DNA from 2 places in the Caballeronia zhejiangensis genome. Region 1 is predicted to be linked to the other one. Evidence: riboswitches for the same ligand, from Rfam matches in the RefSeq annotation. Region 1 holds a riboswitch; the other holds the start of a gene.
What was found. A riboswitch is a leader RNA that binds a small molecule or an ion and turns the genes downstream of it on or off. The one in region 1 is predicted to bind glycine.
Positions count from the first base shown of each region.

Region 2: it holds a riboswitch for glycine, as region 1 does, so the genes downstream of both, gcvT (glycine cleavage system aminomethyltransferase GcvT) here and LDZ23_RS32695 (D-amino acid dehydrogenase) in region 1, are expected to answer to the same signal.

Region 1 covers NZ_CP084287.1:637,544-641,754, reverse strand. The annotation lists gene LDZ23_RS32700 (gamma-glutamyltransferase family protein) at 1-156, shown strand, start outside; gene LDZ23_RS32695 (D-amino acid dehydrogenase) at 199-1,482, opposite strand; glycine riboswitch at 1,540-1,637, opposite strand; glycine riboswitch at 1,640-1,729, opposite strand; gene LDZ23_RS32690 (MFS transporter) at 2,402-3,700, opposite strand; gene LDZ23_RS32685 (enoyl-CoA hydratase/isomerase family protein) at 3,772-4,211, opposite strand, start outside.
Region 2 covers NZ_CP084283.1:2,840,383-2,844,593, reverse strand. The annotation lists gene LDZ23_RS13680 (oxidoreductase) at 1-1,013, shown strand, start outside; gene LDZ23_RS13675 (hypothetical protein) at 1,017-1,343, opposite strand; glycine riboswitch at 1,541-1,646, shown strand; glycine riboswitch at 1,656-1,787, shown strand; gene gcvT (glycine cleavage system aminomethyltransferase GcvT) at 1,904-3,028, shown strand; gene gcvH (glycine cleavage system protein GcvH) at 3,091-3,471, shown strand; gene gcvP (aminomethyl-transferring glycine dehydrogenase) at 3,533-4,211, shown strand, end outside.

The DNA of each region.
Region 1 (4,211 bases):
ACCGCCGCTGCGCTCCGAAGCCTCGGCCACGAAGTCGATGTGCTGCTGCCCTACGACGAAACGATGGGCCATGCGGGCGCGATCATCCGTTATCCGAACGGATGTTTCGAAGGCGGACACGATCCGCGCAGCGACGGTGCGGCGATCGGCTGGTAACGCGCGTTCCCCGCTTGATGTTTCAAGCGGGGAACGCGCCGCTCAGAGCAGCGCTTCGCTGCGCGCCATGCTTGCCGACGGCGCAGCAGCGACCTGAACCGGTTTTCCCGGCCACTTCCGCAGCACGGCTTCCGCGACGAGTTCCGCCGTCGCCGCCGAAAGCGTCCATCCGAGATGCCCGTGCCCGGTGTTGTAGAACACGCCGGGACGCCTGCCCTGCCCGACCTTCGGCAGCATGCTCGGCAACATCGGGCGCAGGCCACTCCACGGAATCACGCGCGCGGTCGACACTTCAGGAAAGTAACGCCGCGTCCATTCGACCAACGGCGCGATGCGGTCCGCGCGGATGTCGCGGTTGAAGCCGTTCAGCTCCGCCGTGCCCGCCACGCGGAATCGATCCGCGCCGAGACGGCTCGTGACGATCTTCGCGCGGTCGTCGAGCAGGCTGACCCACGGCGCGTTCTCGCGGCTGCGCGCATCGTCGAGACAGACGGTGATCGAATAGCCTTTGACTGGATAAACGTTGACGTGATCGCCGGCCATCGAGGCGAACGCCCGGCTGCCCACGCCCGCGCAGATCACGATGCCGTCGAACTGAAGCACGCTTTCTTCGCCCGCCTGCTCGACCCTCAGCGCAATGCGGCCCGCCTCATCATCGAACGATTTCACCGACGTCTCATAGCGGAACTCGACGCCGTAACGCACGCATGCATCGGCGAGACCGCGCGTGAACTTGTGGATGTCGCCGGTCGAATCGGAGGGCGTGAAGAAGCCCGCATGAAAATTGCCCTTCAGCGTCGGCTCGATCGACGCGATTTCCTTAGCTGTTACCGCATGGCGCGCAAGGCCCGCGCCGTTGAGAATCTCGTTCACCTTCGACGCGGCCTCGAACTCCGTGCGGGTAGCGTAGAAATGCAGGATGCCGCGCCGCTCCAGATCGAAGTCGATGCGCTCCGTCTCCGCGATGCGGAACAGATGCTCGCGCGCCGCGAGCGCGAGGCGCACGGTCTCGGCCGTGTTGGCCCGATAGTTCGGAATCTGCCGCAGGAATTCGCCCATCCAGCTGTACTTGTGCCAGCCGGGGCGCGGATTCATCAGCAAGGGCGCGTCGCGCGTGAACATCCACTTGAGACCTTTCAGCACGGTCGCGCGGCTGTTCCAGACTTCCGCGTTGCTGGCGGAGAGTTGCCCGCCGTTGGCGAAGGAGGTTTCCATCGCGGCATAGCGATGACGTTCGAGCACGGTGACGCGAAGGCCGCGCTGCGCGAGGGCGTACGCGCTCGTGACGCCGGTGATCCCGGCGCCGATGATGGCGATTCGTGACATGACATGGTCCAGTTTTCGTTGAGCATCGCCGGCCGTCCATAGCCGGCACCGATGCCCCATCTGTCCATGTACCTGAGAGTTTCGCCCGCGCGCCGTGCATTGCTGCCGGCCGGGGCTCCCCTTCGGTGGGCGCGCATGGCGCCGCTCTCCAGATGTTCCGGCGCACACGGTCCTTTTTGCCTGAGAGTTTCCGGGGCGGTTGCTCCGTCGGCGTCGTCGCGGGGACGAGCTCTTCCGTGGCGCGTTGTCGAACACCTCGACGATACCCATCCGAAATGCGCGTGGCAAGCCTTTCTTTCCTTGGTCCTTCCCCCGGAATTTACTCTCGGAAAGACACGACTCGCCCGAATTTGAGAGGTTGGTCGGGGCTTCAGTGCCTGCATGACGCGCAGCCACTGTTTATATCTCTGTGGACGGCGCGTGTGGCGGGCTGTGGTTGCCGGAGTTTTTCACAATCGCACCTGCGCCCGTCATCGCGGCCCGGCGCCATGAGCAACCAATGAACGGCACGGTGATCGTTGACCTGCGCCCCTCCTCTGCCGCTCCACCGTTGCGATTTCGATGGCTGCTTCCAACGCTCGAGCTATCGCTGGCGACAATGCCGTTGCCAACCATCCAGGGAGCCGTCGCGCGACGGATCGCTACGGTTTTCCCAAAGGCGAAAAGCCAAGCGGCCTCACATCTTGCCGCGTCAGCGGTGAGGATCGACAAAGGTAGCCAGGCAGCCTCATCGGAACGCCGGCGCGCATGGCCGCTGCATTGCGTGCCATGGCTGCATGAAACATGTCCCGTGCAGCCTTTCGTCGTTTAACCTAAGTGGGAGCCGGCCGGATCTTCCTCCCGCTACGAATGAGAGACTTGCCATCGCCGCCTCCCGAAGCTCGGCGAGCAACTGAAAGGCGCGTCAAAGCGGCTGACTTCAACTATGGGCGGTCGGCGTGAGTTGCGCAATGTCGACGGGCTTGCCCGACGAGCGGATGACACGCATTACGATCCACGCCAAAAGATAGGCCGAACCACAGACGACGAACAGCACGTTGTAGCCTGCATTGATGTGGCCGAGCATCTTGAAATGGTCCAGCACTGCGCCAACAAGCAGCGGGAAAAGCGTCGCGCCCAACGCACCGGCCAAGCCACCAATCCCAACAACGGAACCGACTGCTGCCTTCGGGAACATGTCAGATGCGGTGGTGAAAAGGTTTGCCGACCATGCCTGGTGCGAGGCTGCCGCCAAACTCAACAGGCCAACCATCGCCCACATGTTGTCGATGAACGGCGAGAATGCGATCGGCATAACAAGGAACGCAAAGACAAGCATGGTAGTTTGTCGCGCCTTCGTCACAGACCAGCCGCGCTGAATCAGCTTGGACGAGATGAAACCACCGCCAATGCTACCTATTGAAGTTGCGACATATACCATCACCAGCGGAAGGCCGAGGTTCTTCAGATCGAGGTGAAAGCGCGAGTTGAAATACGACGGCAGCCAGAAGAGCATGAACCACCAAATCGGGTCGGTCAGCAGCTTACCGGCGAAGAAGGCCCATGTCGGACGCAGCTTGAGCAACGTGAACCAGCTTACCTTTTGGGTCGCGGGAGCAGAAGCCGAATCCTCGCTGATGTAGGTTAGTTCGGCTTCATTGATCTTGGCGTGCTTTGCCGGCACCTGATACATGAAGTACCAGAAGGCCAGCCAGATGAATCCCGTCATGCCGGTGATGAAGAACGCGGCCTCCCAGCCGTACGTTGCAGCCAGCCACGGCACGGTGGCCGGTGCCGCCACCGCTCCGATACTAGTGCCGGAAGTCAGGATTCCCACCGCAAGTGCCTGCTCTTTGCGCGGGAACCACTCCGACACGCTCTTCACTGCGCAGGGGAAGCTGCCAGATTCCGAGATGCCAAGCAGGGCGCGCATGACGCCAAAGCCCAGCGTGCTGCGCACGAGCGCATGCCCGCAGGCAGCGATACTCCAAACCAATACGCACACGCCGTAACCGATCTTGACGCCGAACTTATCGACCATCTTGCCAGAAAGCACCATGCCGATTGCATAGCAAGCCGTGAACACCATGACGATGTAGCTGTATTGCGTTTCGGTCCAGTTGAACGTGACGGCAAGCTCGGGCTTGAGCAGGCCCAGCACCTGACGGTCCAGGTAATTAATCGTGGTTGCGAAGAAAAGCAGCGCGCAGATGCGCCACCGAATAGATGTACGGTCCATGAGCGACTCCTGTCTCCTGAGGTGCTTGATCCGCTGATGCGGCTTACATCACTGCGTGATGGATTTGAGATTTAACGGAAAGATGCATGGCGCTTTTCGCGGAATGCCGCGACGCCTTCAATTGCATCGGGCGACGCCTTGCATACCGATGCGGCGAGTTCGTGAGCGTAATCGTGCTGGCCCGTCTCCATCATGCGGATAAGCCGTTTGCCCACGGACAGAGACGTCCTTGATCGTTTGATGAGCGTCTCGCAGACGACATTGACGCGGCTGCGTAGCTGATCCGCTTCGACAGCTTCGTTGACCACGCCCCACGCGACAGCGGTTTCGGCGGAGATCGGTTCACCGAGCAGGATCAACTCGCGCGTGCGGGTTGCGCCGACGAGTTCGGAAAGCCGCGAGCAGCCCATCCATCCGGGGATGGCGCCCACCGACGCTTCGGGAAAGCCAACCTTGGCCTGGGTGCTTGCGTAGCGCAGGTCGCACGTCAGCGCGAGTTCGAATCCGCCAC
Region 2 (4,211 bases), on a different replicon from region 1:
GCTACGGCCTCGCCGGCGCGACGTTTCACGCGCCCGTCATCGAGCACTGCGGCCGCGCCGAAGTCACGGCCATCGCCACGTCGCAGGCCGAGCGCGCGCAGGCCGATTATCCGAACGCGCGGATCGTCGCGGATTTCGACGCGCTGCTCGCCATCGACGAACTCCAGTGCGTCGTCGTCGCGACGCCGAACGACACGCACTTCGATCTCGCGCATCGGGCGCTGTCGGCGGGCAAACACGTGGTCGTCGACAAACCGGTGACGCTTTCGTCGCGCGACGCCCGCACGCTCGCCGATCTCGCGCAGCAGAAAGGGCTCGTGTTCGCGCCGTTTCACAACCGTCGCTGGGACGGCGATTTCATGACGGTGCGCGCGCTCATCGAAAGCGGACGGCTCGGGCGCATCACGCATTACGAATCGCATTTCGACCGTTTCCGCCCGAAAGTGCCGCAGCGCTGGCGCGAGGAAGCGGAGCGCGGCGGCGGCCTGCTGTTCGATCTGGGGCCGCATCTGATCGATCAGGCGCTGACGCTCTTCGGCGCGCCGCAAACGGTGACGGCGTTCGTGAAGGCGCATCGCGACCACGCGCACGCGCCGGACTACGTGCATCTCGTGCTCGGTTACGCCGACAAGGAAGTAATCCTGCACGCGAGCGCGCTCGCGGCGCTGGAGCCGCCGCGTTTCGCGATCCACGGCACGCGCGGCAGTTATGTGAAGAACGGGCTCGATACGCAGGAAGATCAGTTGCGTTCGGGGATGCGCCCGGGCAATCCGGAGTTCGCGAAGAATCCGCCGGGCACGTTGCGCGAGGTCGATGGCGATCTCGATCTGCGTCACGAATTCGCCACGAGAGATGGCGCGTACGTCGAGTTTTATCGTGCGCTGGCGGCGGCGATTCTGGATGGCAAGCCGTTTCCGGTTTCGCCGCAGGACGCAGTCGACACGATGACGATCATCGAACTCGCGATGCAGAGCGAGCAAGAAGGGCGGCGCGTGCCCTTCGCGCGCGGCTGACGCCTAGCGGCGGCTGACGCTGCCGCACGTCGTCCGCACTTCGCCGGCGATGTCGCCGCAGTTCACGTTGCCCGACACCGTCGACACCGCGCCGCCGACATCGCCGCAAGTCACGTTGCCCGACACGGTCGACACGACGCCGACCGCGCCGTGAACCGCGACCGTATCGCAGTTGTCCGCCTGAAACGCCTGAAGGTCGCCGTGCACTTCGAGCGTGATGCGCGTCGCTTCGCCGGCGCTCACGTTCTTGCCGTCGACGAGCACGCGGCCGCCGCGAACCGACACATGGTTGCCTGTATAAGTAACGCCGTTGATGGTGATCGTGGCCATGATCGTCGAAGAGGAATCAACGCGATCCGAACAGTGTACGCATAATTTCATTGCGAAAAAGCGCTGCTTCTGAAACAAACTACGACGGATTTGTCGATACACGCTCGCGCGTTTGCATCGGTTTCGAATCTGCGGAAAAGCGCAATCGCGCAAGTCCGAATCCGTTTGACAACCCCAATTCGGTCGCGTAAATTCTGCCGCACGCGTCGGGAGAGCGCGTGGCCTTTCATCGCAACGAGAAAGACCGCGCCGCCGAAGGGGCATACCCGCAAACTCTCAGGCAAAAGGACCGACCGCGTCGAGGAACGAGTTTCCTCGCACTCTGGAGAGCGGCAGCGGCTTCGTCATTGAGCCAGTTGCCCACCGAAGGGGCGCGCGATGGACCGCGGCACAGCCGTGCACGGTTCGCGCAATCTCTCAGGTACCGAGGACAGAGGGGTCACGCATCGCAACCGCTCGCGGCATGGGCCTTGCGCGCTGCTTCCCGCAGCACGAAAGGCGCATCCGGCAGGCGAATAGTGCGCTGCGTGGCCTTTTTTGTTTCGCGAACCGAGGCCCCGATGACTTCTCTTCAACACACGCCGCTGCACGCCGCTCACCTCGCGCTCAACGCGCGCATGGTCGATTTCGGCGGCTGGGACATGCCCGTCAACTACGGTTCGCAGATCGACGAGCACCGCGCGGTGCGTACCGACGCCGGCATGTTCGACGTCTCGCACATGCGCGTCGTCGATTTCGAAGGCGAGGCCGTCCGCGAATTCTTCAAGTACGCGATCGCCAATAACGTCGACAAGCTGACGACGCCCGGAAAAGCGCTCTATTCCTGCCTGCTCGACGGCGACGGCGGCGTCATCGACGATCTGATCGTCTACTACTTCTCCGAAACGAGTTTTCGCGTCGTCGTGAATGCGGGCACGGCGGAGAAGGACATCGCCTGGTTCGGTCAATTGAATGCCGAAGGCGAATTCAACCTTTCCATCACGCCGCGTCGCGACCTCGCGATCATCGCCGTGCAAGGTCCGAACGCGCGCGAAAAAGCCTGGCAAGTGCTGCCGGACACGCGCGCGCAGACGCAGGACATCAAGCCGTTCAACGCGGTCGTTTTCCCGTCGACGCAATTCGGCGAACTGATGCTCGCGCGCACCGGCTACACCGGCGAGGACGGTTTCGAGATCGTCGTGCCAGCGACGCATGTGGAAGCGCTCTGGAACGCTTTGCGCGACGCAGGCGTGAAGCCCGCCGGCCTCGGCGCGCGCGACACGCTGCGCCTCGAAGCCGGCATGAACCTCTACGGCCAGGACATGGACGAGAACGTCTCGCCCCTCGACGCCGGCCTCGCGTGGACCGTCGATCTGAAGACGCCGCGCGATTTCGTCGGCCGCAGCGCGCTCGAAGCGCACGGCTCGAAGGCGAACTTCGTCGGGCTCGTGCTCATCAAGGAAAACGGCAAGGCGGGCGGCGTGCTGCGCGCGCATCAGAAAGTCGTCACGGAACGCGGCGACGGCGAAATCACGAGCGGCACGTTTTCGCCGTCGATGCAGGAGTCGATCGCGTTCGCGCGCGTGCCCACGGGTGTTGCCGTCGGCGACACGGTGCAGGTCGTCATCCGCGACAAGCAACTGCCGGCGCGCGTGGTAAAACTTCCGTTCGTGCGCAACGGCAAGGTTCTGGTTGAGCTTTCCTGAAGCCGTCGCGCCCGTTTCCTCCGATCAAGAACCTCACGAAAGAACCACGCAAGGAGCATCCAATGAGCATCCCGGCCGATCTGAAATACACCGAATCGCACGAATGGGTCCGCACCGAATCCGATGGCACGCTGACCGTCGGCATCACCGATCACGCGCAGGAAGCGCTCGGTGACATCGTGTTCGTCGAACTGCCCGCGGCGGGCAAGACCGTTGCGGCGGGCGACGCGATCGCGGTGATCGAATCGGTGAAGGCCGCTTCCGATATTTACGCGCCGGTGTCGGGCGAGATCGTCGCATCGAACGACGCGCTGACTTCGGCGCCCGATCAGGTCAACGGCGCGCCGTACGAAAGCTGGCTCTTCAAGATCAAGCCGGCCGGCGACGCCACGCTCGACAAGCTGCTCGACGCCGAAGGCTACGGCAAGTCGATCGGCGAATAACCCATCTCAATGACGATGGCGGCTCGCGCAGACAAGAGCGAGCCGCGTCGCAGGAATTCACATGAAGCTCGAACACCCGGATCGCCTGATGAACCGCACATCCCTGTCACTCGCCGCGCTCGAATGCCACGACGCATTCGCCGAGCGGCACATCGGCCCCGATGATGCCGACCAGCGCGCGATGCTCGACGCGCTCGGTTTCGCGTCGCGCGCGGCGTTCATCGACGCGGTGATTCCTGAATCGATCCGCCGCAAGGACACGCTGCCGCTCGGCGCGTTCACGCAGCCGAAAAGCGAGGCGGAAGCGCTCGCGTATCTGCGCAAGCTGGCGGACGAGAATCTGGTGTTCCGGACTTACATCGGCCAGGGTTACTACGGCACGCACACGCCGGCGGTGATCCTGCGCAACGTGCTCGAAAATCCGGCGTGGTACACGGCATACACGCCCTATCAGCCGGAAATTTCGCAAGGGCGCCTCGAAGCGCTGCTCAATTTCCAGCAGATGGTCATGGACCTGACTGGCCTCGCGATGGCCAACGCCTCGCTGCTCGACGAATCCACCGCCGCCGCCGAAGCGATGACGCTGCTGCAACGCATCGGCAAGCCGAAGTCGAACGTGTTCTACGTTGCCGACGACGTGCTGCCGCAGACGATCGAAGTCGTGAAGACGCGCGCGAAGCCGGCGGGCATCGACGTGAAGGTCGGTCCCGCCGCCGATGCCGCCAGCGCGAATGCATTCG